Regions from separate parts of the Pontibacillus sp. ALD_SL1 genome, predicted to be linked through region 3. Evidence: riboswitches for the same ligand, from Rfam matches in the RefSeq annotation. Region 3 holds a riboswitch; each other region holds the start of a gene.

The links. A riboswitch is a leader RNA that binds a small molecule or an ion and turns the genes downstream of it on or off. The one in region 3 is predicted to bind S-adenosylmethionine.
Positions count from the first base shown of each region.
Region 1: it holds a riboswitch for S-adenosylmethionine, as region 3 does, so the genes downstream of both, IMZ31_RS05940 (methionine ABC transporter ATP-binding protein) here and IMZ31_RS07050 (Na+/H+ antiporter NhaC family protein) in region 3, are expected to answer to the same signal.
Region 2: it holds a riboswitch for S-adenosylmethionine, as region 3 does, so the genes downstream of both, IMZ31_RS06450 (methionine biosynthesis PLP-dependent protein) here and IMZ31_RS07050 (Na+/H+ antiporter NhaC family protein) in region 3, are expected to answer to the same signal.
Region 4: it holds a riboswitch for S-adenosylmethionine, as region 3 does, so the genes downstream of both, metK (methionine adenosyltransferase) here and IMZ31_RS07050 (Na+/H+ antiporter NhaC family protein) in region 3, are expected to answer to the same signal.

Region 1 is NZ_CP062974.1:1,179,847-1,187,375, reverse strand. Features, by position in the region: gene IMZ31_RS05965 (GerAB/ArcD/ProY family transporter) at 1-276, shown strand, start outside; gene IMZ31_RS05960 (GerAB/ArcD/ProY family transporter) at 290-1,390, shown strand; gene IMZ31_RS05955 (M20 family metallopeptidase) at 1,881-3,074, opposite strand; gene IMZ31_RS05950 (MetQ/NlpA family ABC transporter substrate-binding protein) at 3,097-3,936, opposite strand; gene IMZ31_RS05945 (methionine ABC transporter permease) at 3,952-4,614, opposite strand; gene IMZ31_RS05940 (methionine ABC transporter ATP-binding protein) at 4,604-5,623, opposite strand; SAM riboswitch class I at 5,775-5,883, opposite strand; gene IMZ31_RS05935 (hypothetical protein) at 6,004-6,279, opposite strand; gene IMZ31_RS05930 (ArsR/SmtB family transcription factor) at 6,479-6,796, shown strand; gene IMZ31_RS05925 (NAD(P)H-dependent oxidoreductase) at 6,925-7,476, shown strand; gene IMZ31_RS05920 (HD domain-containing protein) at 7,519-7,529, opposite strand, start outside.
Region 2 is NZ_CP062974.1:1,283,030-1,290,558, forward strand. Features, by position in the region: gene IMZ31_RS24430 (sodium:solute symporter family transporter) at 1-11, opposite strand, end outside; gene IMZ31_RS24620 (nucleoside hydrolase) at 306-851, shown strand; gene IMZ31_RS24625 (nucleoside hydrolase) at 781-1,254, shown strand; gene IMZ31_RS06450 (methionine biosynthesis PLP-dependent protein) at 1,389-2,513, opposite strand; SAM riboswitch class I at 2,681-2,787, opposite strand; gene IMZ31_RS06455 (gamma-glutamyl-gamma-aminobutyrate hydrolase family protein) at 2,856-3,593, opposite strand; gene IMZ31_RS06460 (glutathione ABC transporter substrate-binding protein) at 3,756-5,354, shown strand; gene nikB (nickel ABC transporter permease) at 5,423-6,352, shown strand; gene IMZ31_RS06470 (ABC transporter permease subunit) at 6,352-7,236, shown strand; gene IMZ31_RS06475 (ABC transporter ATP-binding protein) at 7,262-7,529, shown strand, end outside.
Region 3 is NZ_CP062974.1:1,393,111-1,400,639, reverse strand. Features, by position in the region: gene IMZ31_RS07060 (helix-turn-helix domain-containing protein) at 1-951, opposite strand, end outside; gene IMZ31_RS07055 (C40 family peptidase) at 1,338-2,240, opposite strand; SAM riboswitch class I at 2,632-2,739, shown strand; gene IMZ31_RS07050 (Na+/H+ antiporter NhaC family protein) at 2,856-4,145, shown strand; gene IMZ31_RS07045 (ABC transporter permease) at 4,328-5,191, opposite strand; gene IMZ31_RS07040 (ABC transporter ATP-binding protein) at 5,175-6,116, opposite strand; gene IMZ31_RS07035 (anti-sigma factor family protein) at 6,176-7,372, opposite strand; gene IMZ31_RS07030 (RNA polymerase sigma factor SigX) at 7,359-7,529, opposite strand, start outside.
Region 4 is NZ_CP062974.1:2,902,472-2,910,000, reverse strand. Features, by position in the region: gene IMZ31_RS14735 (ABC transporter ATP-binding protein) at 1-607, opposite strand, end outside; gene IMZ31_RS14730 (ABC transporter substrate-binding protein) at 623-1,612, opposite strand; gene IMZ31_RS14725 (alpha/beta hydrolase family protein) at 1,705-2,481, shown strand; gene pckA (phosphoenolpyruvate carboxykinase (ATP)) at 2,543-4,132, opposite strand; SAM riboswitch class I at 4,668-4,777, shown strand; gene metK (methionine adenosyltransferase) at 5,088-6,287, shown strand; gene asnB (asparagine synthase (glutamine-hydrolyzing)) at 6,611-7,529, shown strand, end outside.

The sequences.
Region 1 (7,529 bases), 210 kb from region 3:
TCTTGGATATTGACGATCTTTTTCAAATTATCTTTATACTTTTACGCCGCCGTCACCGCTCTCTCTCAAGTTCTTAAGATGAAAAGCTACAGATCTCTCACCTTTCCATTAGGGGTTTTCGTCATTGCACTATCGCTAATTGTTTACCCTAGTAGTATCTATGCAACGGAATGGAATCAGACGACCTGGATCTATTACTCAGCAACGTTTGGGGTTCTTTACCCCCTTCTTATTGCAATCGCAACATTCATCAGAAAAATGCTCAAGCGCTATTGAAAGGAGTCACACGATGAAAGAATCCATCACACGCTATCAATTGTTGTCGCTCGTTATTCTGTTTGAATTCGGAAGCTCTATCATCGTGGGTCTTGGATTTGAAGCGAAGCAAAATGCCTGGATGGTTATCTTACTGAGCATGATCGGAGGGATTTTGCTTTACTGGCTATTCACTCGATTCGTTACCGCTTATCCTGACACCCCTTTTCCACAAGTTCTTCAAAAGTTGGCAGGCCCATACTTAGGGTATATATTAATATGGATGTATATAGCATATTTCTTATATATAGCAGCACGTGTGTTAAGGGATTTTACTATGTTAACCGCTCAAACGATCTTGCATGAAACACCTTTATTAGCGGTTTCCCTTTTATTTATGTTTGTCGTTTGTTTCGCTTGTTTCCTCGGGGTTGAGGTTATTGCCAGAACAGGTGAACTATTTCTCCCATTTGCATTACTGATGGGAGGACTATTCTTGATGTTTGTATTCATCATGGACCTACCTAAAATCCATCGCCTTCAGCCTTTTTTCAGTCAAGATATAGGGGAAATTTTATCATTCGTCTTCCCAACGGGGGTTACATTCCCTTTTGGAGAACTAATCGTCTTTGCAATCATATTCCCCCACCTGGAACATCCGTTAAAAAGCTTTCGGTATGGAGTAATGGGTATACTCATTAGCGGGACGATCCTATTAATCATAAGTGTAACAATCTTGATGGTTTTGGGGCCTTCGATTGCTATGAGGTCGGCCGTACCACTCCTTGATACCATTTCGCTCGTTAACTTACAAGGATTTATACAGCGAATGGACCCAATCGTCATCATTATTATGGTCATTACAGGTTTTTTTAAGATTACGATTTTCTTTTATGCGGCCATTGCCATGCTTCAATATTTGTTTAGACTTCCGAGAACACAGAGTAAAGGATTAATTGGGTTTATGGGCATTCTTGTTGTCATTCTCTCCATTCTAATTAGTCCAAATTTCGTCGAACATATGAAGGAAGGGTTGGATATTGTTCCTCTTTATGTACACGTTCCCTTTCAAATGATCATACCTAGCATACTGTTCGTCCTTCTTCTTATTAAAAATAGAAGAAGCACAGCATAAAAAATAGGGGGAAAGGCACGATTTACTCTTATTATGCAGTAAACCGTTCCTTTCCCCCTATTCCATTCCTTTAGACAATTTTCTTAATGAGACGACCAAGCATTCTTGGAATAAATGTAACAATAGCAACGATTTTATCAACTAGTTTATGCAACATGGTAAGTCCCTCCTTTTGTTTGTTAGTTATTCTTTTCACCCTAACAGTCAGCTCTAAACGCTGTTCATTCAATATGAGTCATAGGTTGCATGTTTCGACTATTTCCCCGGTAATATTTCTACGTCATTAGACACCATTCGTTGTGTGGGTGTTATTTGAGCCTAAAATATGACGAAAAAGCAGCCACCTGCATTTGCAGGTGGCTGCTTTTTCAATGCCGAACGGTCCCACATTGTGTGGGGCACATAAAAGCGAGTGATTTCCATTACCATCACACTATCCCAAAACGCTAATAGAAACATTATCTCAACTAAAGTTTTAAGCGATTATTTCCTATCGCTGTCTAGATTGAAACTCTGCTATAACTTCTTGTAACAAGTTATGGTCTGTTAATAAATCCAAACCTGTTAAGGCTAGTGCCTTCGCTCCGGTAATGAGCGCTTGGTCGCCTCCTTCTGATTTTGCCGCTTCTCTAAAGGCATCGGTGTGCGGAACAAGGTCAGAAGGGCCTATTTTTATATAAGGGTGAATGGTCGGGACGACTTGGCTAATGTTACCGGCGTCCGTAGAGCCAATTCCTTCGCGGCCCTCGTTTACGTAATCCTCTCCAAGGGCTATAGCTTTCTCGCGGAAAACGAAGTCAAATCGTTCATTTAACACAAGGTTGTCGACTCCGTTTTGAATAGGTGTTACCTTAACGCTTGCTCCGGTTGTGAGGGCTGCTCCTTCTGCGATCCGTTTCACTTTGGCTGTTACTTCATTACAAGCTTCACGGGTGGCTGCTCGAACGAAGAAGCGAGCTCTGGCGTAATCTGGGACTATGTTCGGTGCAACTCCACCGTCTAAGATCACTCCGTGAAGGCGAACATCGTCTGTAACGTGCTGACGAATCGCATTTACCCCATTAAAGAGTTGGATCACGCCATCTAAAGCGTTGATTCCATACTCTGGTTTAGCAGCCGCGTGAGCCGATTGACCGAAGAACTCAAAGTCTAGCGGGTCAACTGCTAGGGACTCTGATGTTCCGTTTGTCTGATTTGAAGGATGAATCATCATGCAAGCATCTAAATCCTGAACAAGTCCGTGCCTGACAAATGTCCCTTTGGCACTGCCATTTGGTCCCCCTTCTTCAGCAGGAGTTCCAAGTACAACGACTTCACCCCCAGTTTGGTCTAGAACTTTACTGAGCGAGATCGCTGCCGCAACGCTCGTTGTGCCGATAATATTGTGCCCGCACGCATGACCGAGTCCAGGCAATGCATCATACTCAGCAAGGAACCCTATTTTAGGGCCCTTCTCCGTCCCTTTTTTACGGGCAATGAAAGCTGTATCATGTTCTGGGATTTCCCGGGTAACTTCAAATCCTTCTTGCTCTAGCAATCCACATAACGTTTCGCTTGCGTAATACTCTTCATTACCGATCTCTGGATTCTCATGGATTCGGTGACTTACATCCAGGTATACCGCCGCTTGGCCATCCACATACCGCGTGATTTCTTGTTCTAATGTTGTTTCCAAAGTACTCATGCGACTCACTCCTTATTTGAAATTACCAACCAATTTTCTCTAGTGGTACGAATGTTGGAATTAGAGAATCGTTGTATGTTTCACGGATATGCTCTGCAATTTCTTCCGTTTGATAGATTTCTACAATCTTCTGATACGCTTCTTTATCGGCTTCATCTGCTCTTGCCGCAATAATATTGATATAAGGTGTTGCAGTATCTCCTTCAATGAAGACCGCATCGTCGACCGGTACAAAGCCTGCTTCTACAGCAACTCCGTTGTTAATTACACTTGCAGCCACATCCGGCAGCACGCGAGGCGTCTGAGCCGCAACAACTGGTGTGAATTCTATATTTTTTGGATTCTCTTTTATTTTGTCTAAAGAACCATTTCCATCGAAGTCATCCGGAAGTCCAATTAAACCTGACTTTTCAAGTAACAGAAGTGCTCTCCCCATGTTTGTTGCCTCTTTTGGAATCGCGATGGTGCTTCCTTCTGGAATATTCTCAAGATTATCGTATTCTTCTGAGTAAACTCCCATAGGAGCAATAAGCGTCGTTCCAATTGGTTCAAGATCAAGGTCATGCTCTTCAATAAATGAATCGAAGTAGGACACCGTTTGGAAGGCATTTAAATCAATATCACCATCAGCTAGAGCTAAGTTTGGTCTTACATAATCCGAAAACTCAACAAGTTCAATCTCGATGCCTTCTTCTGCAGCTTTTTCTTTAATCGGCTCCCATAACGGAACTCCAGAACCATTTAAACCGATCTTAACGGTCGTTGTCTCCCCTTCTCCTTGAGCCTCTGTACTACCACACCCTGCTAGAGCGGCTCCTACTGTTGCTAATAGTGCTATGAATAGAATGATTTTTTTCTTCATATGTAATCTCCTCCTTTATCGTCTGCGTACAGCTTTTGAAATGTAATTTCCTAACGTTTGAACCGTTTGAACAATGACTACCAATAAAATAACGGTTATAATCATGACGTTTGTTTCAAATCTTTGATACCCATATGAAATAGCCAAGTCACCAAGACCACCACCTCCAACAAAGCCAGCCATTGCTGATGCGCCAACTAATCCAATGGTTGCGATGGTAATATTTAAAACAAGAGAACTTAATGCTTCTGGTAAAAAGACGCGGTAAATGATTTGCCAAGGCGTTGCCCCCATCGATTCTGCTGCTTCCACAACACCTGGATTCACTTCTAGTAAACTACTCTCAACAAGCCTGGCAATATAGGGGGCTGAGAAGAATACAAGAGGCACAACGGCTGCTGCTGTACCGATTGAAGTACCTACGATAAAACGGGTAATCGGTAAGATTGCTACTAATAAGATAATGAACGGGATCGAACGAAAGAAGTTCACTATACCGTTTAATACTTTAAATAAAGGACCGTTTTCAAGAAGTCCGTTCTTTCTCGTTACGACTAGAGAAATGCCAAGGGGTAAACCTATTACAACCGCAAACAGTAAAGCGATGGCTACCATAACGATTGTCTCTTGTGTTGCTTCTAAAATCTTCGGCCAAAATGTGGCTAAATCAACTTGCATCTCGCGTCACCTCTTTCACTGTTACAGATTGCTGGATAGAATGAAGAGCTTTAAAGATCTCTTTCTCTCCTCCAATAAATTCGACGATCAGACTCCCGAATGGTTCGCCTTGCAGTTCGGTAATCTGCCCGTATAACACGTTCACTTCAACCTGATGCTGAGTAGCAGCCCGGTATAGGATTGGCTTTGAAGCTTGTTCCCTTAAGAACGTCACCCTGTATACGTGTCGGGTACTATCTAAGGCTTGTAGAATTGATTCCGGAATCTTATCGTTCATAACCGAGCTGACGAAATTCTTCGTTGTCTGGTGCGCAGGACTTGAGAAGATATCAAAGACGGTTCCTTCCTCAATCACTTTTCCAGCTTCCATAACAGCCACACGGTCGCAAATCTCACGAATGACCTGCATCTCATGCGTAATCATTAAAATGGTAATATGGTATTCTTCACGAATTTGCTTCAAAAGGTCTAAAATTGACTCGGTTGTCTGAGGATCCAGAGCTGAAGTGGCTTCATCGCAAAGTAGCACTTCAGGAGATCGAACGAGTGCTCTTGCAATACCCACTCGCTGCTTCTGCCCTCCAGAAAGCTCCTCCGGATATTTCCCTGCCTGATCTGCTAACCCGACAAACTCGAGGAGCTCCTTCACCTTTCCTTCCACTTGCTTTCCTTTTTGTCCATCGAGCAAAAGTGGAAAGGCCACGTTTTGGTAAACGGTTTTTGATTCTAACAAGTTAAAATGCTGAAAGATCATTCCAATGCGACGTCTCTCTTTTCGTAGTTTTGATTTTGGTAACTGAGTCAGATCCTCACCGTCTAGCTTCACTTCTCCTGATGTTGGACGTTCAATTAGGTTTACGCATCGGAGAAGAGTACTCTTACCCGCGCCACTAAATCCAATGACGCCGTATATTGCTCCTTTATCAATTGATACATTGACGCCGTCAACTGCTCGAATGGTTTGATCGTTTTTCTTGTACACTTTCTCAATATTATGTAACTCGATCATGTTGTTTGCCTCCTTTAATTAAACTAAAACAGATCTGAATACTTGGTTTATAAGCTAAAAATGCCCTTTTTCCTCCTCATCTGGTAAACAAAAAATCCCCTCTTCTTAAAATAATAAGAAGAGGGGATTTACGTATATGTAGATCCGTCTCTTCTCATCTTTCAAGCCTAAGCTTGAAGGAATTGGCACGGTGTTCTAATCGAATAGAATCCGTTGCCGAGGTTTCAAAGGGCCATTCCCTCCACCTCTCTGGATAAGAAGATTGTTTTAAAATGTGTTTTTCGTTAATCCATATACTACAAGGAGCAGTTAGAATTGTCAAAGGATTTTTAATAATTTAATAGTTAAAAATTTTATTAACCTTTTATAAGCTTAACTCACTATCCCCAAATAAACATCAGATAACCATTAAAGGCAGCTAAGCCTACACTTAATAGAAGTGTCAAAATAGGAGTAATCTTGCCTTTCCCTTTCTCTTGGATTACTCCCACACCCCCAACAACAAGGCCAATAATGGCTGTATATCGTGTTAAATGAGAGAAGGTCACAATCGTTAACAGTCCCTCCATAGAACCTACAATAATAAGAGCAAGCAACTGCCCTACAAATATGGCTAACATAAATAATGAAATCTTTCCTGATAATGCTTTTGGCACCGGTATTCCCTCCTACAATGGTTTATGTAAGGGAATACCCTTATCTGTTGAGTATTATTCCTTAAGAGGACAGTTTTTAACAAGTTAATCACCTTCCATAACAAGTCGTACTCACAATCATATCTACAGCTTTAAAGGGGCTCACGATAATAAACCCGTTACCTTGCCTCAGGAGTCAATAATCGATACAATATGATGTATGAAAATACCTTATCATCCACCAATAGAAAGTGTTACACTTACAAAAGTTTTGCAGGCACTTAGCGAACCGAACCGAGCAAAAATTGTTCGATGTCTGCGGGATACACATGAGAATAACTGTACCCACTACACGCTTCAACTTCAATTACCAAAGTCAACTGTATCTCATCATATAAAAGTATTACGAGAAGCTGGTTTAATCCAGGCCAGGATTGTAGGAAAGGAGCATTTTTACTCCATACGAACGGAAGAAATCGAAGGGAAATTCCCTGGATTACTCGATGCGATCGGAAAAGTAAATGAAGAAGATTTGTAGCGTGACTTGAGAACCCCCTTTTTAGGCGGTTCTCTTTTTTTGTTTGCATTCCACTAACCGAGGTGCTATAGTTTAAAACAGTTCGATGGTTTTCGAACAATAAAACTATTAAACAAAGGATGTTAATCATGAATAATATTCTAGTTATCAATGGTCACGAACCATACCCAATTGCTGAGGGCCGTCTAAATAAAACGCTTTTCGATGAAATTGTAACCAAGCTCTCCACAAAATATGACGTTCAAACAACGATTGTAAGTGAAGGATATGATGTAAAAGAAGAGCAAGAAAAATTCAAGTGGGCAGATACCATCGTTTTCCAAACCCCCATGTACTGGTTCAGTCTTCCGGGCGGGACTAAGACATATATTGATTCCATTTATGAACCAGGCGTTTTCTTTGGAGGTGGAGAAAAATACGGAGACGGTGGACTTATGCCAGGAAGAAAGTACATGTTCTCAACAACCTGGAATGCTCCAAAAGAAGCGTTCAGCAATAGCGAAGAGTTCTTTAAAGGGCAAGATCTTGAAGGAGCCATTGACCACCTTCATAACACACAAAAATATGTTGGTATGGAACCACTGAAAAGTTTCGGTGCCTTTGATGTCATTAAAAACCCTGACATTGATACGTATATGACAGAACTTCGCCAGCATCTCGCTGAAGTGTTCGGCGTTTAATGTTTGATATAAAAAAGGAGAGAGGCGCTCAAAGCCTCTCTCCTACACATGTA
Region 2 (7,529 bases), 110 kb from region 3:
GTAAATAGCACCTATTATACCAATAACCCAAATGACGAGCCATACGGATTGTGTATAAGATAAGTTTAATAATGAAGGAATGTCAAAAAGTTTCAATACTGCTAGAGCGCCTGAGTAAAGCATAGAAGGGATTGTGACGAATACATAACCTAGCATAAAGAAACATATACATGTGAGTTAATGTATAAAATGGGACATATTTACTGCTTGAAATGTTTTTACATTTATGTTTAATACCCAGGAGATTATCACGATTTTTAGATGCAAACATACAGTGAAAAAAGATGAAAAGAAGGGGGTCTAGTGTGACAAATGTGCTGATCTTTACGGATATAGGAGTGGACGATACGTTTGCGCTCTTGTATGCATTTAATCATCCAGATATTCGTGTTGTAGGCGTTGTGGCAGGGTTTGGGAATGTTTCTAAAGAGAAAGTTACACGAAACGCTTATTACGTATTGAAGCAAATGAAGAAAGAGAACATCCCTCTAATCAGCGGCGCTGCTCGGTCATTTTCTGGGGATGAGCCTACGTATTATGAGGAGATTCATGGAATAAGCGGATTGGGGAATATCCAAACGGAAATCGAGAAATTTACGTTATATAACTTCGATAAAGTATTTGAAATTATCGATGAATCAGAGGATTTGGTTATTGTGAATATGGGACGTCTTACGTCTCTGGCAATGGCTTATATTACATCACCTGAAAGGATGAAGAGGACATCGCGGGTTGTGATTATGGGTGGGGCTTTTTTAGTTCCTGGCAATGTGACTCCCTATGCTGAGGCTAATTTTTTTCGGGGACCCTGTTGCAGCAAACGTTGTCTTAGACAATACTGGGCCGAATAAGATTGTACTTTGTCCCCTAAATGTTTCGATGAAAGGGATTATAACGCCTAGTCTTGTAGACAGTATCCAAAATGAATCCATAACCGAGATTGGCTCCTTAATTGGTCAATTATACGAGCCTTACTATGATTTTTATAAGAAACAAAGGCCATCTTTAAACGGAGCTCCTATGCATGATTTAATAACAATTGTTTACGTTTCTAATCCCTCTTTGTTTAAAAGTGTTAAACGTAACGTAACTGTTGAAGAGTCTTCCTACCTGACAACGGGGGTTAGTGTGGCAGATTTTCGCGATCAACCCCAAGTGAATGAATCCTTTAATAACTATTGCGAAATATTACTAGACATAGATTATCCTGCATTTATAACAGAAATCTCCACCACCATGATCGGCAAAATCTAACCACTCTAATGAAGCTTTCGTACATTACAACAGTAAAGGGTGTCTGACACTCTTTATTGCTTTAAAGATACAGAAGGTGCCAGACACGCGTCATCCCTTTAAAGCGATGATGTGGGTCTGGCACTTTTGGTTGGTTAGTTTGTTGTGCTTAGGCTTTGATTTGCTTTTTCAAGGGCTTGTTCGAAGTCGGCTGTCAGGTCTTCGATTGCTTCGATCCCTACTGAAAGGCGGAGTAGTCTGTTGCAGACTCCGTAACTAGAACGAACTTCTTCTGGTATGTCCGCATGTGTTTGTGTAGCTGGATAGGTAATGAAGGTCTCAACGCCCCCAAGACTCTCAGCAAATGTTACAAGCTCAAAATATTCTAGTAGTTTAGGAGCTAAAGCTTCTTCAGTGACACGGAAGGAGATCATACCACCTCGCCCTGGGTAAAGCACGTCTTTGATAAGCGGGTGTTCAGAAAGAAACGTGACAAGCTCTTTTGCGTTTTGTTCATGTTGTTTCATACGAAGGGGGAGTGTTTTCAACCCACGCATAAGAAGCCAACTATCAAATGGAGATAATACAGCTCCAGACCCATTTTGCTCAAGGCGTAGAGAAGTGCAAATGTCTTCATCTTGAGCGACAACAAGACCCGCTAAGCAGTCATTATGACCACCGATGTATTTGGTCGCACTGTGAATGACAAGATCGGCACCAAGTTCTATTGGTCGCTGGATATACGGTGTGTAGAAAGTGTTATCTACAATAAGGTGAAGTCCATGCTTCTTGGCAACCTCCGCCATATCTACTATATCTACTTGATGCATAAGGGGATTCGTCGGTGTCTCAATGAAGAAACCTTTTGTATTGGAAGTTATACAGGCTTCAAATTCCTCTTTACTACTCCCGCTCACATAAGAGAAAGAAAGTCCAAACTTCTTAAAGTGTGTTTCGAATAAACGATAAGATCCACCGTACACATCTTGAGTTACGATGAAATGATCGCCTGGTTGATAAGTGGAAAAGACAGCTTGGATTGCAGCCATCCCTGAGCTGAACGCAAACCCTTCACGCCCGCTCTCAAGCTGAGCAATCTTATCCTCTAATAGATTACGAGTCGGGTTTCCTGTACGTACATAATCATATCCAGTCGATTGGCCTACTCCTGCATGTCGGTAAGCTGTAGATAAATATAATGGGGGATTAACCGTACCTGTTGTACTTTCGCTACGGTTACCCGTCTGTGCAAATTCTGTTTCTGCCTGATATCGTCTCATAGTACCCTTCAACTCCTTTAGTATAGTGAAGCGTGCCAGACACCCGTTAACGCTTTAGTGCGACAAAGGGTGCCAGACACCCATCAGTGCTTTAGTGCATGAACGTATTCTTAGCATTAGAAAAAGGCTCTTCAGAAGAAGAGCCTTTTGTGGGTAAGGTGCACTTCTTCTTATCTTCAAGTGATTCATCACTTGCTGGAAGGAGCACCACATCATTTAAGATAGGTTGCTGAAGCGTCAACGGACCAGTTCCCTCGGCTTCTCTGAATAAGAAATAAGAAAGTGTTTAACTATAATTTTCTCTATACTATACATAAAATTGGTTCATCATGCAATAAGATATCAGAATTTTTTTACTTGAATGACTTCTTTAACGAATCGGTTAAACAGCTGCTGCATCCGTTTATGCTTGGCTGTCATCATTTCAGCATGCCATTGTACACCGATCACAAATCCTTCTTCGTCTTCTTTTTCAATTGCCTCAATCACTCCATCAGCTGCGAAAGCCGTAGCTCTAAACCCTGGAGCGACCTCTTTAATCGATTGGTGATGAAAGGAGTTGGTAATGGTTTTCTCGCCAAATTGTTCCCGCATTATGCTTTCTGGTTCTGTTGTAATTGTATGAGTCTCTTGCCATGGTTTGTTGTACTGATCATGCTTCAGGGGTTCTTGGGCCATATAAGATACGTCCTGATATAACGAACCACCATAAGTGACGTTTAAGATCTGAACGCCTCTGCAAATAGCGAACACCGGCTTTCCTTGACGAATCATTTCTTTTGCTAGGATCGCTTCAGAGTGATCACGTTCTGGAAAAGGGGAGCCTTGTTTCGGACGAGGCTCTTCATTGTATAGCAGCGGATTTACATCTTGTCCTCCCGAAAGAACAAGTCCGTCCATGGCTAAAGCTTGCGCTTGAACGGTTTCGTCATCTTCAAGAACAGGGAGAATAAACGGAACTCCACCTGCACGTAATACGGATTGAACATAATCATTATTTACATAAGCGCGGTCGTAACCAGGGAATCGACCACCCTGATCGATAATCATACTTCCTGATATTCCGATAAGTGGTTTCATACGGAGTGAGCTCCTTTTGTTAAATTCTTTTAAATTTTTATTTTGACAACCAGATACTTCTATTATAAAATCCAAGTAATTTGATATGAATTACATGCTATTATAGTATAGCTAGTGATGGTGTACATAATCAATTAAAAAATTAACAAAGGGGAGTCATTTTTGAAGTTATCACGCTTATTTACGGTCTTATTTCTTACTCTTGTACTTGTCGTTGCTGGTTGCAGCAACGGTGGAGATACGGAGGAAGACACATCATCAAAAAATAAAGACAAAACTACACCTCCTTCTAGTGAAGAAGGGTTAACGATTGCGGTGGAGAGTAATTTTACTAGTTTAGACCCGCATGACACGAACGACAACCAATCATACTCTGCACAGTCTGCCATTTACGAAGGCTTGCTGGGTTTTGATGAGGATTTAAACATCGTTCCTGTCTTAGCGAAAGATTATAGTGCGAATGAAGACTCAACAGAATTTACATTCACATTAAAAGAAGGCATTACGTTCCATGATGGAGCGCCTTTCAATGCGGAAGCTGTGAAAGCAAACTTAGATCGTTTATCAGATCCGGAAAGTCAGCTTCGTCGAGCGTCTTTATTTGAGCTCGTTGAGAAAACAGAAGTCCTTAGCGAATATGAAGTGAAAGTGACATTGAAAGAACCATTTGGTGCGATGCCGAACAACTTTGCACACCCAGCTGCTGGAATGATTAGTCCGAAAGCTTTAGAACAAAGCAATCAGGATATTGCTCGTAACCCGGCCGGTACGGGACCATTCAAATTCGTAGAATGGAAAAGTGGCGACCATCTAACGGTGGAGAAGAACGAAGAGTACCGTGAGGAAGGGTTACCGAAAGTAGACAAAATCGAATTTAAACCAGTACCAGAGAGTGGTTCTCGCGTTGCGATGCTTCAAACAGGAGAAGCAGATTTCGCTTTCCCTGTAGCACCAAACCAAGTTGAAACTCTTAAAGAAGAAGAGGGCGTTTCCATCGAAACGAAACCATCTCTTGTTGTTAAGTACTTCTCTATGAACACGATGAAAGAACCATTTAATGATCCGAAAGTTCGTAAGGCGATGAATTATGCAATCGATAAAGAAGCATACATTAAAGTGGTTTACGACGGCTATGCAACTCAGACGAAATCAGTTATTGCTCCGAATACCCAACACTATGAAGAACAAGAGGTTTACGAATATGACCCAGAAAAAGCTAAAGAACTACTAGCTGAAGCGGGTTATCCAGATGGTTTTGAAACAACAATTTGGGGCGGTACAAGCTCATTGAAACAAAAAATGATGTCATTCTATAAACAGCAGCTTAGTCAAGTTGGTGTAACATTAAATGTTGTACCAATGGAAGGTGGAACGTTAGGCGATAAAATTTGGGGTGTCGACAATCCTGAAGACGCTGAACTAGAACTTTATAACGGTGGTTGGTCTCCATCTACAGCGGATGCGGACTGGGGTATGCGCCCGCTATTTAGCAGCAATTCCTTCCCACCTGACGCCTACAACACAGCTTACTATAAGAATGAAAAAGTGGATGAACTGCTTCAAAAAGGATTGTCCACTGCTGATGACCAAGAGCGCGGTGAATACTACGCTGAGGCGCAAAAGATCATTTGGGATGAGTCCCCTTGGGTACCTCTTGCCGTACCAGATATTCTTTACGGAAAGCAGGATTACGTTCAAGGCTTAACCATGCTTTCTTCAGGCGTTATGGATCTTAAACAAGCAGAAATCGTATCAGAATAACCAAGGAGAGGTTGAGCGATTAGCTCAGCCTCTTTCATTGCTTATATACGAAAAAAAGGAGGGAGCTCATGCTGAAGTATAGTGTGAAGCGGATATTGGGTATGATTCCGCTGTTGTTTGTTATATCTCTTATTGCCTTTATGTTCGTTCACTTAATACCAGGTGACCCTGCGAGACTGATCGCTGGTACGGACGCTACGATTGAAGAAATTGAAAATATTCGTGAAAAGTATGGATTAGATCAGCCGCTGTATCAGCAGTATATTGACTATATGGGGAATCTTTTTCAAGGCGACCTAGGACAGTCGATTGTAACGGGGCGCCCTGTTTTAGACATGTTAGTCGAGCGCTTCGGTCCTACCCTTAGGCTGACACTAGCTAGTATGGCATGGGCGCTTATCTTTGGTCTTTTAATTGGCGTTATCTCAGCTGTTAAACGGAACAAATGGCCAGATCACTTTTCCATGTTTCTTGCGGTATCTGGTGTATCGATTCCGTCCTTTTGGCTTGGGCTTATGATGATTCAACTCTTCTCTGTTCAGCTAGGCTGGTTCCCAACAGGAGGAATAGGTGGATTAGAAACGTATATTCTTCCATCCTTTACGCTCGGAGCAGGTGTGGCGGCTATTATCGCGCGCTTCACGAGGTCGTCTTTAATGGATGTGTTAAAAGAAGATTACATCCGCACAGGGCGATCAAAAGGTTTGACCGAATTTAAAGTGATCAATCGGCATGCAGTCAGAAATGCACTCATTCCGGTCGTCACCATGTCTGGACTACAGTTTGGATTCTTATTGAGTGGCTCCATTATTACGGAAACAATCTTCAGCTGGCCGGGTCTTGGTAGATTATTAATTAATTCCATAACAGCTCGTGATTATCCCGTGATTCAGTCAGAGATTCTATTATTCTCGCTCGAGTTCTTACTTATTAATCTATTAGTTGATTTGTTATATGGATTCTTAAATCCAAAAATTCGCTATGAGGAGGGTTCATAATGGCGGAAGCAGCGACTAAAACAGAAGAGCAACAAGAGAAGAAAGCAACACCGACCCAACAATTTTGGAAGTCTTTTAAGAAACAAAAAGTCTCCTTTGCTGCAGGGATCTTTTTACTCCTATTATTTATCGTTGCCATTATCGGACCATGGATCGCTCCTTATGGACCCCAAGAATACGATTACGACAATCTTTTATCAGGACCTTCTTGGGAGCACCTGGCGGGAACGGATGATTTCGGTCGGGACATCTTTAGCCGTATTCTTCACGGTGCTTGGATTTCTCTATCAGTCGGGTTATCGTCTGTTTTTATAGGTGCTTTATTAGGTACGATTCTTGGCATTATTAGTGGTTATTTTGGCAAGTGGGTGGATAGTGCCATTATGCGTGTGATGGACGTCTTGCTCGCGTTTCCTGGGATGCTTCTTGCGATTGGGATTATTGCCATATTAGGGCCTGGCCTTTTCAATGTCGTCATGGCTGTGGCGATTTTTAGCGTGCCTGTCTTTGCGCGCATTATCAGAAGTAGCACGCTTGCGATTAAATCAACGCTTTATGTGGAAGCGACTCAATCCATCGGTTCCTCTCACTTTCGAGTCATCATGAAGCACATTTTCCCTGGAACGGTCTCGACGCTAATTGTGTACTTCACGATGCGTATTGGTTCAGCGATCTTAATTGCAGCTGGACTAAGTTTCTTAGGGTTAGGGGCTGATCCTTCTACACCAGAGTGGGGAGCGATGCTTAGTAATGGGCGAGATTATTTAAACAATGCACCACACGTTACGTTTTTCCCGGGGCTTGCGATTTTCCTTACCGTGCTTGCCTTTAATTTATTAGGGGATGGACTGCGTGATGCGCTCGATCCGAAAATACGAGATTAGGCCGTAGCGAAGGGAGAGAAGTACGATGACAGCACCTATTTTATCAATTAATCAACTGTATACAAGCTTCCGCGTTGACGGCGAAACGATTCCGGCTGTGGAGGGGATCGATCTATCCCTTTATCCTGGCGAAATCGTTGGTCTCGTGGGGGAGTCCGGAAGTGGTAAAAGTGTAACCTCCTTATCTGTAATGCAACTACTGGATGAAACGCCAGGAGAAGTGACAGGAGGAGAGGTTTTATTCCAAGGTCAAGATCTATTGAAGTTCACAGATCGTCAAAAGCGAAAGGTTC
Region 3 (7,529 bases):
TTTTTCATGATGCTTGAGAGCTGCATGAAGAGCTCCGAGGTTATGGTAAGCAATCCCTTTTAAGTAAGAACTCTGCAAGTTTCCCGCTGCCTTTACCGCCAGCTGAAAGCACTGTTCCGCTTGTTCAAACTGGTGAATCCGCTTATAGCAAATCCCAAGTAAAATCTGACAATCTCCACTTCTTTTAAAATCGAATTGAATCGTGTATAAATTTAACGCTAATCTTGCGTAATGAAGGGACAGAGTCACATTTTGAAGAGATGATTCATTAATGGCTGTTATAAAGTACAAATCAGCTCGTTCACTATCACTTAGCGTATTTTGGTGAACAAGTGCTAACGCCTTCTTATAATATTGCTGAGCCTCTCGATATCTCTCTTGCATATTATGATAAAGGCCAGAGAACTTTATATAATAGTACTGATGTTTTTCCTCAAACAAATCTTGCATTCTCTCTAACTTGTCTAATAAGACCGGCACTTCTGCAAAATGACGCATCAACAAATGATAGCGAACCTCATACAACTTAAACAAAGCTAGTATACTAGGAGTTGAGAGTGTGCTCAATTTTTGCTTTAACTTTACATATAACTCTGTTGCCTGGTCCGTTTCTCTTTGCATGATAACGGTATACCATTCGTGTAGTTCTTGCTCGAGTAACTCCTCATCTACGCCTTCTTCTAGTACTTCGACTGGAATATCCAGGCGATGTAAGAGCAGTTGAACAATTTCCTCACTTGATTTCGTAAGCCCATTTTCGATTTTACTTAAGTAAGAAATCGAACAAATACCTTGAGCCGTTTCTTCAAGAGTACGATTTTGGTTTAACCGATGTAACTTGATTGTTTTGCCCACTTCAGACCCTTTTAAGATTTGAATCAACTCACTCTCTACTGAAGCATCCTCCTTTGCTAGAGTGTATGCTTCAAATGTTGAGACTACCCCTCTCACATCCATTTTCTCGTTTGGGAAAGTCTATCTATCAATATAGCCAAAAAGGCTGTATTACATCTGCATTTTTTCCCAAACATATTTGGAATATGGGATGTAAGTTACATTCATCATAATCAAAAATTAGAAATATATCAATATTCTGATAATTTTAGGTACTAGAGGACTAGTTCTTATGGCTCAAACCTTATTTTTGCTAAGTTCATTTGACCTATTAAATGATGGTAAACGTATATTAAGCTATGTTCTATAACTAAAATTGCGTAATGATTGATCTCTACGAGTTTATAGCACCATTAACCTGGGTATTAATAGAATAAATCATAAAAAAACCCCTTTGGTTTTTGAAACCAAAGAGGATATATAACCGTACGTGTAAGATAGACTTACTGTTGGTGTTGATAAAGTGTGTCATATAAAGTTGAAGAAAAATCAGCGCGAGATACATTTTCTGCGGAATAGCTTTTTACACTTTGATCCTTTTCAATACCTGATGCTTCAAACGAATTTAAAACCATCGTAGTCATTTCACTAAATGTGATCGTTTCGTTTGGTTTAAATTCACCGTTTAAGAAGCCATTAATAATGTCTAGCTCTTTCATAGCTGCTATATCATTAGCAAATTGATGATTAGGATCTACATCTGGGAATGTTGTTTTATCAGAAGCTTCATGCTCAATGATTCTGTTAAATAAAGCAGCTGCTTGCCCTCTAGTAACATCTTGGTTAGGTTTAAATGTACCATCATGGTATCCTTTTATAATCTCACTACTAACTAAAGCTTTGATCGCTTCATAAGCAACATGATTTTCATCCACATCTGCAAATAAACTGTCTACATTATTTAACCCTGCTACACGACGTGCCGTAGAAAACTTAGGACCCCAGTACGGATTGCTAAGAGAGACAATATCAATCCCCTTGCTAGAGGTAGCACTAATAAACTTATTATTACCCACATAAATTCCGACATGCGAGATGCCTGCTTTATATGTGTTCTCAAAGAATACTAGGTCTCCTGGCTTCATATTGCTTTTACTAACTGCTTGTCCTACTGTGGCTTGACTTCCAGTTGTACGAGGGATTGAGATACCCACTTTGTTAAAGACATACTGTGTATATCCAGAACAGTCAAATCCACTAGGGCTTTGACCACCAAATACATAAGGTACTCCCATATGATTCTTAGCTACACTTAACAAATCATCTTGACTAGCCGCCCCAGCTACTGATGCACCACTAAACGTAAACATTACAGCCATTCCACAAGCTACAATTTTCTTCAACATATTCCCCACTCCATTTTCTTCTAGTATCGTCTGTTTTTTCTTCTACGACTATTCTACCAAAAGTTTGTTTGTCATAAAGTTACGTTTATATTACAATTTGTTTTCAAAAAAGACATATTTTTTATAATAATACAACAAGATCCCTTCATTACTTCATTTTTACTGTAATAGGTAAATATAGGGATTATAAGAAAATGAAACTTTCGTACAAGATTTAAACATACGTATACTTAGGGAGTTGTTCCCAAAAAGTTTACTTTTCTCACAACACGAGTCTCTTCATTCACTCTTCACCAACCTATCAACACCTCATTTTTTCTTCATTCATTGACAATAAACCACGTTATAAGTAAACTTAGGTACTGCATGTAAAACAAAAAGTGAATACTCCTTCTTATCACGAGAGGCGGAGGGACTGGCCCTACGATGTCTCGGCAGCGGGCTCATTGCAAATGAGTGCTGTGCCAAATCCAGCAAGGTTACACTTGATAGATGAGAAGAGGAGCTCTAAATATAAAGCCCTCTTCTGATTAAGAAGAGGGCTTTTTTAATGATACATGGCTAGTGTTTTCCATTACACAAGAATTTAAACAAGCAAGAAAGAGGTGCAGCAACATGAATATAAACAAAGGGAATCCACTTGCTCTATTACCCTTACTCATTTTCTTAGTTATCTTTGTAGGATCTGGCATAGTAACAGGTGATTTCTATTATATTTCAATCTTAATCCCAGCCCTAATTGCAGCGATTGTTGCAATTCTACAAAATCGTAAGAAGCCAACCTTCGAAAAAGTGGAGCAATTTGCAAAAGGTGCAGGCCATCCTGACATCATGATTATGGTCTTCATATTCATATTAGCCGGTGCGTTCTCATCGGTGGCAAGCAGCATTGGTGCCGTAGAATCTACAGTAAACCTGGCATTAACTTATCTTCCTGAAAACTTAATCATTGTTGGAGTCTTCATTATTGCTGGCTTCATTTCACTTTCTATGGGAACATCGGTTGGCACAATAAGTGCACTTGCACCAATTGCTGTCGGTATTAGTGCCGAAACAGACTTTTCTGCAGCCTTATCACTTGCAGCTGTTGTTGGTGGTGCAATGTTTGGTGATAACCTATCCATCATTTCTGATACGACAATTGCGGCGGTTCGAACACAGAAAACTGAAATGAAAGACAAGTTCAAAGCCAACTTCTTCATCGTTCTCCCTGCAGCTATTGCGACTATTATATTGTTAATCGTGATCACTTCAGGCGGAACATCGTCTGTTGATGCAGATAGCTTCAACTGGTTAAAAGTGATTCCTTATGTCGGAGTTTTAGTGGGTGCGTTAGCAGGACTGAATGTGATGGCCGTGCTCATTGGAGGTATTCTTTTATCAGGAATAATTGGAGGAATTAGTGGTGATTATTCTCTTGATGCCTTTATGTCTAACATAACATCAGGAATTAACTCCATGTCGGAATTAATTTTCCTTACAATAATAATTGGCGGAATCGTAGCTATGATTCAACACAATGGCGGCATTCAATTCCTTCTCCATACCCTTACAAAAGGAATTCGCTCTAAACGTGGTGCCGAAGGAAGTATCGCCGGTCTTGTAGCCACTACAAACTTAGCTACAGCAAATAATACAATTGCTATAATTACGACTGGACAATTGGCAAAGAACATTGCTGACGAGTATGAGATTGATTCCAGAAAGTCTGCAAGTTTACTAGATATATTCTCTTGTACAATCCAAGGCTTAATCCCATATGGAGCGCAATTATTAACAGCAGCCCAAATCGGTAGCCTATCGCCAATAGAATTACTACCGTATTCTTTCTATCCTATATTAATTGCAATCTCAGGTCTCATAGCAATTGCAATTGGGTTCCCACGCTTTAAAAAATCTGCGTAAAATTACTAAAAATGACGGGATACATGTATCCCGTCATTTTTTTATCCCTTTAGAACTATAAGAAAGGGTCAACACCTAACAATTGCCCTGCCAATGTCTCTCGCTTTGTAAATACAAATAATAAAAACAAAAAGAAAATCGTAAATAATGAAATGGTCCACCACTTCCCCATGTGCCCCCCCCTATACATCACGCTTCCGGAATAATGTAATCGCTACTGCAAGCGCAATACATCCGTACATAATGGTATAAAGAATCATCACATTATTAGGAGCTGATGCACTTGCAAACATCCCTTGCTGAGCAAGGCTGACGGGATTATCTGCTGTATCAAATAAGAATACCGTCATTTTTCGGTACATGGCGTCTACAGGAAAAATAAGGCTTGAGATAATTCCAATATTCACAAGTGCCCCCTTTTCCATTATGGTTCCAATTTGCTCAACAAATCCTCCAATGAAGGCAGATCCGTATAGGATGATTAACACGATCCCTGCATTTAGGGTTGTCATTCTACTACTTAACATGACACCTAATGTCACTAAAACTAGAGGTTGTAACATATACGTTGATACAGCACTTGCAATCTGGCTAATTGAGAAATCAAGGGATACAACTTCGCCCCCTATGCCTTGGTGCAAAATGATGATACCCGCAAACAATAAAGCCGCGTAAGCAATCAACAGACCTCCAAGTCCGATGACTTTACCTAAAAGAAATTGTGTACGAGTTATGGGGCGCATTAGCCACGTATCTATTTGATGACTATCTATTTCACTAGCAATTGCACTGACACTAGATAAAATAGAGAGCAAAGCAACAATGAACGAAGAGAAATAAAGTCCAACACTAAGTAATTGTGATGAGAACAGCTGCTGTTGCATCATTTGGTCTACCGTTGAGGCCCCAAAACTTTCCCAGTCTTTCACTGCATAGTGAATCGCTACGCCATATAAAATAAGGAAGACCGCTGTCATAATCATCGTAATAAGGAAAATCCGTTTGGATACAATCTCTTTAAATGTTAACTTAGCGATGGTCCACATAACGCTGCTCCTTTTCATTCACCCAGTACATAAACACATCTTCTAAATGAGGAATGACGGGTGTTACTTCATAAATAGGAAGCTTGTGACTCGCCAAGAAATCGACAAGTCTTGGAATATCCTCTTCCCTTTTCAATTGGTATAAGGCTTTAGAACGGTCATTAACGGCTTCCTTGTTTTCTACATTACGAACAAAGTCAGGAAAATCATGATTGGTTAATCCAGCTGTAGCCGAGGACATAATTTCAACCTGTGCTTCCACCATCATCAGTTCCCGCCATTTTCCCTGAACGATCATTTCACTCTTATGCACAATAGAAACATGATCACAAACTGACTCCACCTCATTAAGCAAGTGGCTATTTAGGAAAATGGTTTTTCCTTGATCTTTTAAATGAAGCATCAAGTCACGGACATCTTTCCTTCCAATTGGGTCAAGAGCTGAAGTGGGTTCGTCTAAGAAAATCAGTTTTGGATCATTAATAAGCGCACAAGCAAGTCCAATACGCTGAGACATTCCTTTTGAATACCCTTTAATCTTTTCTTTATCACGCCCTGTCATGCCAACGAGGTCAATCACTTCTTCAATTCGTTTCTTCCTTTCACGAATTGGCACCTTACACAGTTCTGCATGACTTTCAAGTAGTTTACGACCTGTAAGCCAATCTGGATATCGAAACAACTCTGGTAGATAACCTACCTTTTCTCTTGATTTAGGAGTGCCAATCGGCTCACCTAAAATTCGCCCCTCTCCACTTGTTGGATTAAGTAAACCTAACATCGTTCGCACAAATGTACTCTTACCAGCACCATTCGGACCAAGGAATCCATAAACCATGCCCTCTTGGATCTCTAAGGACACATCACGTATACCAGCCTGGCCATTGTAGGTTTTCGTTAATCCATTAGCTTCCATTACATTCATAAAAGACTCCCCTCTCTACAGAAACGCACAAAATGGGCTGCTGGAGCAGCCCTTTACTATTATTGTGCTAATTCGTTGGCGATTGATTTTAGTTCTTGATTCGTTAGTCTAGATTTTTCAATACCTTTTTGGCCATGTACCGTAAAGGAATCTACTACATGGATGTGTTCTCCTTCTTGCCACATAATTGTAGCCACTTGATCGCTACTCATCATATATCCCTTATTGCCTGCAATGGTCAACTCTTCTACCTTCTCACCCTCATTTTCAATGTAAGGAAGAGGCAGGGTTTCTTCGATGCTCTGTATTTGTTGAATTTGACGTTTCACATTATATGGCACAAACGGAAGCTCCAATAAAGTATTCTTCAACTCTTCAACCGAAGTACCTTCAGGGACCGTAAAGGTGGGAGCGTCTATATTCGAATAACTTATTTGGTTCTCTCCTCGTTTAAAATCGAAATTGTTCGATTCACCAACGTGTAACGAGAACGTTTTCCCATCCAATGCTTCATCAAATTGTTGTACCACACCGAACTGCGTTAACAGATTATTGGCTTTCGTTACATCTAGATTAAAGCTCATCGTATATCCGGGATCAATATTCAAGCTTTCAAATGTAAATGAATCGATTTCCGGAACATCATACCCCGCTTCCACCGCTTCTTGCACTCGGTTAAATCGAGATTGTTCACTATAACTGTTAAAGTCAGTTGTCCTATCTGAAATTCCTATTTCACCAAGCCCCTTCAATTCATAGGTTCCTTCTTCTTCTCTGCTTAACCAACGGTCGACTTCGTTCATATCCTCTTGTGTCAATTTAACCATTTCAACCTGATTGACGCGGAACATAGAAAGAAATTGATCGGCAGCAACTTGAACTTGCGGGAAAGCAAGAGATCCAAAAATTGTAGCCGCTGCTACTCCAGAAGCAATAAAACGTTTGGTCTTCGTAGTCAATTTAAACACTCCTTTTTGTTTTTGTGGTTTTTCACTATTTTGGGTTACGATTGGGTCTTTCTTCACTTTATTCTCTTGAATCTTATTTTCAAATGAACGCCAGGCGGCATCTACATCGATGTCGGCATTTGGTCCTTGAAAGGAGAATTCGATTTCAGATTCAAGTGCTTGTAACTCTTCTAATTCTCCACGACAAGAAGCACAAGTCTCTAGATGTTGCATGACAACTTTTTTCTCCTCACGGGTAAGCTCATCATCTAGGTAAGCTTGTAACGTTCCATTTTCAATACATGCCATCCCGGTCATCTCCTTTCATCTCTGAGTATACATTTTTGAACCGCTTCTTCGCCCTGGCGATCAACGTACCAACGGACGTACGCTCAACGTTTGCTGTTTGAGCAATCTCTCCATACTTAAAGCCTGAAAATTTCATCATCAGTAACAGTTGATCCCG
Region 4 (7,529 bases), 1.5 Mb from region 3:
CAGTATCACTCATAGCAATCGCTTCTCCGATATCGTGAGTAACAAGTAAGGAGGTTTTTCCGTATTGCTTTAGCATCTGAGAGACCAAATTCTCGAGTTTTAATTTTGTTTGATAGTCTAATGCTGAAAATGGTTCATCAAGGAGTAATAGCTTAGGATCTGTCATTAAGGTCCTTGCTAAAGCAGCCCTTTGACGCATCCCGCCTGAAAGTTGACTAGGATAAGATTTAACGACGCTTTCAAGACCGATCTCTTCCAAAATCTGAATGGCTTTCTCTTTTTTCATTTCCGTGATGTTACCTTGAATGTGAGGACCAAGCAACACATTTTCTTGGATCGTCTTCCATGGAAATAAGTAATCCTGCTGTAGCATATATCCAATGTTGGTATTTGAACTAGGCTGTCGTTGAATGGTTACGGTTCCCTCGGTGGGAGTTAATAGTCCTGCTATGATGGATAAAAGTGTCGTCTTTCCACAGCCGCTAGGGCCGAGGAAGGAAACAAACTGTCCTTCCTCTATGGAAAGCGAGACATCTTCAATGGCTTTCGTAAACCCTTGTTTCGAAAAGTATTGGTGGGTAATATGGTTTAGGCTGAGGAAAGTCATTTTACACACTCCTCCTTATTTCATTACATCTTCCGCGATCTTTGTATTTACAAGCGTGTTATGATCCACGTCTGAAGGGAGTTCTCCTGCTTCTTCCATAATCGCTTTTAAGTTGTTCCATTCATCCTCATCGAGTACTGGATTTTCTGCATAAGAGCCTTGGCTTTTATAGCGATCAACTACAGTTTCAATTAAATCAATTTCCGTGTCTTCGAAATAGGGTTGAATGACATCAGCAATCTCTCCGGCAGAATGATCCTGAACCCACTGCTGAGCTTTGTAAATAGCGCGTGTAAACTTCTCCATTTCTTCAGGTTTTTCTTCTAAGAAACTGTTCTTTGTCATGAATACTGTGTAAGGCACGTGCCCTGACTCTTCCCCAAAGGAAGCAACGATATGACCTTTACCTTCTCGTTCGAAAATGCTTGCTGTTGGCTCAAATAACTGTACATAATCACCTGTGCCAGAAGCAAATGCATTCGGAATGTTAGCGAAATCAACATTTTGAATTAATGTTAGGTCTTCTTTTGGGTCAATGCCTTGTTCTTTCAACACATATTCTCCAACCATTTGAGGCATTCCGCCTTTACGTTGACCAAGGAAGGTGCTTCCGTTTAGATCTTCCCACTTAAATTCTGGCTGCTCCTCTCTGGCAACAAGAAACGTTCCATCTGTTTGAGTAAGTTGGGCAACGTTAATGACTGGGTCTGAAGCTCCTCTGGCATAAACATAGATTGATGTTTCTGAGCCTACAAGAGCAATGTCCGCACCATCAGAAAGAAGGGTCGTCATTGTCTTATCCCCGCCCCAAGTAGTGGTTAACTCCACATCAAGACCTTCATCTTCAAAAAAACCCTTTTCAAGTGCCACATACTGCGGGGCATAGAATATAGACCGCGTCACTTCTGCTACCTTAATCGTTGTTGGTGATTGAGAACATGCAGCTAAGGGGAATGTAAGTAAAGCCACTAACGAAACATATAAAAGCAAACGAATTTTTTTCATTACCAATAATCCTCCTGTAAGATCAATCTAAATGGATACGTTATCGTATGTGGCTGTTAAATTTGTGTGAATGCCTATAAAGGAGTTTTTTTATGCAAGATGGAACGATTATTTCAAAACAACGATACCCTTCTCCTCATCCTAAGTTGCACGTATTTCTTGTTACGTATTGGAGCGATGGGTTAAAGGTGAAAGGTTTTTTAGTAGAACCGAAAGAGAAAGGACAATATCCGGGGTTTTTATATCTCCGCGGCGGTATTAAAGGTGTTGGCAAAGTTCGAATCGGTAGGATTGTTCAATTTGCTTCTTACGGTTTCGTTGTCTTTGCTCCATGCTATCGTGGCAATATGGGGGGAGAAGGTAGAGAAGATTTTGCCTTAAGTGATCGTAAAGATGGCCATAATGGGGCCAGAGTCCTTTTTAATCATCCTATGGTGAATGAAGAAGTGAATGTATTTGGGTTTTCTCGTGGGGGAGTTATGGGATTATGGACGGCTCTTGAAGTCCCTGGTATTCATAAAGTGGTTTGTTGGGGAGGAGTGACAGACGTGGCCCTAACTTATGAGGAGCGTGTTGACTTAAGGAGGATGCTAAAGCGTGTTGTTGGGGGAGGCCCTAATAAATTCCCTGAAAGGTTTGTGGCCAGAACACCACTTACGTCTATAAAAAATCTGGAGACTCCTGTGTGTATTATTCATGGAGCTAAGGATCAAAATGTATCTGTTGACCATGCAAGGCTTTTGGAAGAAGAATTACAAAAACATGAAATTCCTCATACGAGCTGGATTTATTATGAGTTAGATCATTATTTCCCCCCAAAAGTAAATCGTCATACTGTTAAGCAATTAACAGATTGGTTAAAGAAATAGAAACGGCTACCCCAGTATGGGATAGCCGTTATATATATGTTTGGAGATGTGGGAGCAATAGTTATTTTGTAAAGGTAGGGCCTGACTTGCGAATTTCTTCGCTGACCCCGTCGAATTTCTTAAAGTTCTCATGAAATTTAGTAGCTAGTTCATGAGCTTTTTCTTCATACTGTGCTTCATCTTTCCAAGTACGTTTCGGGATCAGCACATCGTCTGGAACTCCAGGACAGTGAGCTGGTATTTCTAATCCAAAAATGGGGTCTATGACTGTTTCAGTGGAGTTAAGCTCACCTTCTAGTGCAGCATGAATCATAGCGCGAGTGTGAGATAGTTTCATGCGGTGACCTTCTCCATAAGCTCCACCGGTCCATCCTGTATTAACCAGGAAGACGTTAGAGTTAAATTGATCTATTTTCTCTCCAAGCATTTCTGCATAAGTCGAAGCATGTCTTGGAAGGAATGGAGAACCAAAGCATGTAGAGAACGTTGCTTCTGGACTAGTAACACCACGTTCAGTTCCTGCTAGTTTACTTGTGTAACCGCTAAGGAAATGGTACATCGCCTGCTCTTTTGTCAGTTTACTAATCGGTGGCAACACGCCGAAAGCATCAGCTGTTAAGAATATAATTGTATTAGGGTGACCTGCAATACTAGGTTCAACAATATTATGGATGTTCTGGATTGGATAAGCTACACGTGTATTTTCCGTTAGAGTTGTATCTTCATAATCCGGTTCCCTTGTGCCAGGATGCAAAATCACATTCTCAAGCACAGACCCAAACCGGATGGCTTTATAGATTTGCGGCTCGTTTTCTTCAGAAAGGTTAATGCACTTTGCATAGCATCCACCTTCAATGTTGAAGACTCCGCGGTTAGACCAACCGTGTTCGTCATCGCCGATTAGTCGACGTTCGGGATCAGCAGATAGGGTAGTTTTCCCTGTACCCGAGAGTCCGAAGAATAATGCCACGTCGCCTTCTTTCCCTACGTTAGCTGAACAGTGCATAGGTAGAACATCGCTCTCCGGTAGTAGGTAGTTCATAACTGAAAAGATCGATTTCTTAATTTCCCCCGCATATTCGGTCCCTCCGATAAGGATCACGCGATGTTTAAATGACACCATAATAAAGGCTTCGGAGCGTGTGCCATCTTGAGCGGGGTCTGCTTTAAAGGAAGGGGCAGAGATAACCGTGAATTCGCTTACATGATCGGCGAATTCGTCCTCAGTAGGGCGTATAAATAGTTGGTGGGCGAACAAGTTATGCCAAGCAAATTCATTGATTACTTGAATAGGTAATCGGTAGCGTTCGTCTGCACCGGCAAAGCCATTAAAAACAAATACTTCTTCCTTTTCTTTTAGGAAATCTACGACTTTATGATAAAGGTTTTCAAAGATTTCTTCTGATATGGGTTGGTTCACGGTACCCCAATCAACTGTGTCTTTTGAAACCTCATCTTTAACGATGAACTTATCTTGAGGGGATCGGCCGGTGTAACGTCCTGTTTCGGCTCTGATCGCTCCTGTAGCAGTTAGTGTACCCTCGTTACGTTGAAGAACTTTTTCAACGAGTTCTCCCACACACAAATTGGTTAACACATTAGGTTGTGTAATTAATTCTTTAATTATGGACGCTTGATTCACCGTATTCATGCTCAAGAACCTGCCTTTATTTAATATTTTTTGACTTTGATAGTGAACCTAACAAAATCATTTTTTAATGACGAATCCAAGTTGAGATCTAACCCTTCTTGTTCTTGGGCTATACAATCTTTTGAATAGGATCAGACTCAATGTGTCATTAGTATAACACATTCATTTTATTAGTCCATACTATTTTATAATGAAATTACGGCAAAATTGTGACTGTAAATGTAAAAGAAAAGGTGAAAAGTTATAATGAATAGAATGACTGAGGTGTCGGAGATGGAAAAATGCACAAGCGTTTTACTTCTATAATATATTACTTCGATGTCAACTCACCTTTTTCCTTGGTTTAATGTTCCGTATTCCAAAGTCAATTATAATCAGCAACCCCGTTTATCAATGAATTTCTAAGTGTCTAAATTCGCACGTTTATACTTGAGTGAAAAAGTGCTCGTGTAACATTCAATAAAGCAATGATAACGCTCTATATTCAGTTGACATAGAAGGGCTAAAACGTTATGATAAGTCGCGAACGGAAACTATCTTATCCAGAGAAGGTGGAGGGACAGGCCCTATGAAACCCAGCAACCGTCATCCTTAGATGAAAAGGTGCTAACCTGATGCAAGGAAGACCTCCTTGAACGATAAGAGCGAATGGACCCTTTCCCTTTGCTCGTTATGGGAAGGGATTTTTTATACTTTCGAAAGGTTTCTAAACGCTTTCTAAGGTATATTGAAAGTCATCGGCATTTGCTGGATATAGCGAATTTCGACGTTTTCTCATGTATTTTTTTCATTCGTTTACAATATACGAAACTGTTCCAGGTCGATAGAATAGATCGGTGTAAATTCATATATAAAAAGAATTTACATAACTCTGTTTTACTTTTTTCTGAATAGATAGCTGGGTGATGAGTTCCGTCTCAAAGATAAGAGTATTTTAAAGGAGGAGTTTGAGGGAATGGCTGCAAACCGCCGCTTGTTTACATCAGAATCAGTTACAGGAGGGCACCCTGACAAAATCTGTGACCAAATTTCTGATGCCATACTAGATGAAATCTTAAAAAATGATCCTAACGCTCGTGTAGCATGTGAAACGACAGTTACAACAGGGTTAGTTCTCGTATCAGGAGAAATTTCAACAAATACGTACGTGGATATCCAATCAATCGTCCGTAATACCATTAAGGAAATCGGTTATACACGTGCCAAATATGGTTTTGACGCAGAAACATGTGCAGTACTTACGGCAATTGATGAACAATCACCAGACATTGCTGCAGGGGTAAACGAAGCGCTTGAAGCACGAGAAGGTCAAATGACTGATAAGGAAATTGAGAATATTGGTGCAGGAGACCAGGGTCTCATGTTTGGTTATGCAAATAACGAAACGCCTGAACTTATGCCCCTTCCGATCTCTTTAGCTCACAAATTGGCGAAACGTTTGTCTGACGTGCGCAATGATGAAACAGTTCCTTACCTACGCCCTGATGGCAAAACCCAGGTTACTGTAGAGTATGACGAACATGACCATCCTGTTCGTATTGACACAATTGTTATCTCCACGCAGCATCACCCAGAAATAACGCTAGAGCAAATTCAAAAGGATCTAAAAGAGCAAGTTATTGCTCCAATTGTTCCTACAGAATTGCTTGATGAACAAACAAAATACTTCATTAATCCAACAGGTCGTTTTGTAATCGGTGGTCCTCAAGGGGATGCTGGTTTAACAGGCCGTAAAATTATAGTAGATACGTATGGCGGATATGCACGTCACGGTGGTGGAGCCTTCAGTGGTAAGGACGCTACTAAAGTTGACCGTTCCGCTGCTTATGCAGCTCGTTACGTAGCGAAAAACATTGTAGCCGCCGGATTAGCAGATTCTTGCGAAGTTCAATTAGCCTATGCCATTGGTGTTGCGCAACCTGTGTCGATTTCAATCAATACATTTGGTACAGGGAAAGTTTCAGAAGAGGCATTAGTTGAAGCTGTACGTGAGAAATTTGATCTTCGTCCAGCTGGCATTATCAAAATGCTTGATCTTCGTCGCCCAATCTACCGTGACACTGCAGCTTACGGTCACTTTGGCCGAACAGATGTTGAGTTCCCATGGGAGCAAACGGATAAAGCAGAAGAGTTAAAACAACTAGCAAACTTATAGTATAGGTAGGAGCACGGAATTGCATAGTAATTCCGTGCTCTTTTTGTTTCACTGCGATTGTTTTTATCATTGAATTGTAATCCTTGTCCTCCCTTATGCGAAAACATGATAAAATATTAGAGTCTGTCATAATCATGGTGTAATTTTGAATTAGATGTTACCGACTATAAATTCACGGGTATAACGAATACTTGTGGTGTATAGAAACAAATGTACAGGGAACCCGCCCCGAAAACTTAAGGATGCCGGGGGCGATCTGAAAGTTATAGCCATTTTGTGATAAACTGAAATATCAAAGTGAGAATGAAAGTGAGGATCTTCGTATGTGCGGTTTTATTGGTGTTATTCGAGACGTTCCATCTCCAGTAGATGAAGAACAAAAACAGTCTTTTAAGCGAAGAAACGATATTATCACTCATCGTGGCCCTGATGATGAAGGGTATTATCATGATGATTACATATCTTTTGGCTTTCGCCGTTTAAGTATAATTGATATAGAAAGTGGCCATCAGCCTCTTAGCTATGATGATGAAAAAATTTGGATGGTGTTTAACGGAGAAATCTACAATTATGTGGAACTTCGTGAAGACCTTCAGAAACAAGGATATACATTTGAAACAGAATCAGATACAGAAGTTATTGCGGCATTGTTTAAGGATAAGCAAGAAGGAGCGTTCTCTTATCTGCGCGGTATGTTCGCGATCTTAATTTGGGATAAGGAAGAGCAAACATTTTACGGAGCTCGTGATCCATTCGGCATTAAGCCATTATTCTATAGTGAACAACATAGTGGCACATATTTCGCTTCAGAGAAGAAGAGCATTACGCTGCTACAGGAAAATGAATTAGTAAATACAGAAGCATTGCAACATTATTTAAGCTATCAATATGTTCCGGAACCTCTAACTCTAACAGATGGAATTTCTAAGGTAGAGCCAGGCCATTATTTTGTTAAGAAGCCAGGTCAAGCCATTAAGTTTCATCGTTATTGGCATGCTACCTTTACACAAGTGGCTGGTAGTGAAAGTGAATGGATTAAACGGATTCAAGATGTCATGTATGATTCTGTGAACAAACACATGCGTAGTGATGTACCAGTTGGATCTTTCCTTTCTGGGGGAATCGATTCATCCATTATCGTTGCTATGGCACGTGAGTTTAATCCCAACTTAAAAACGTTCTCAGTTGGTTTTGAACGCGACGGATTCTCTGAAGTAGACGTAGCGAAAGAAACAGCAGAGA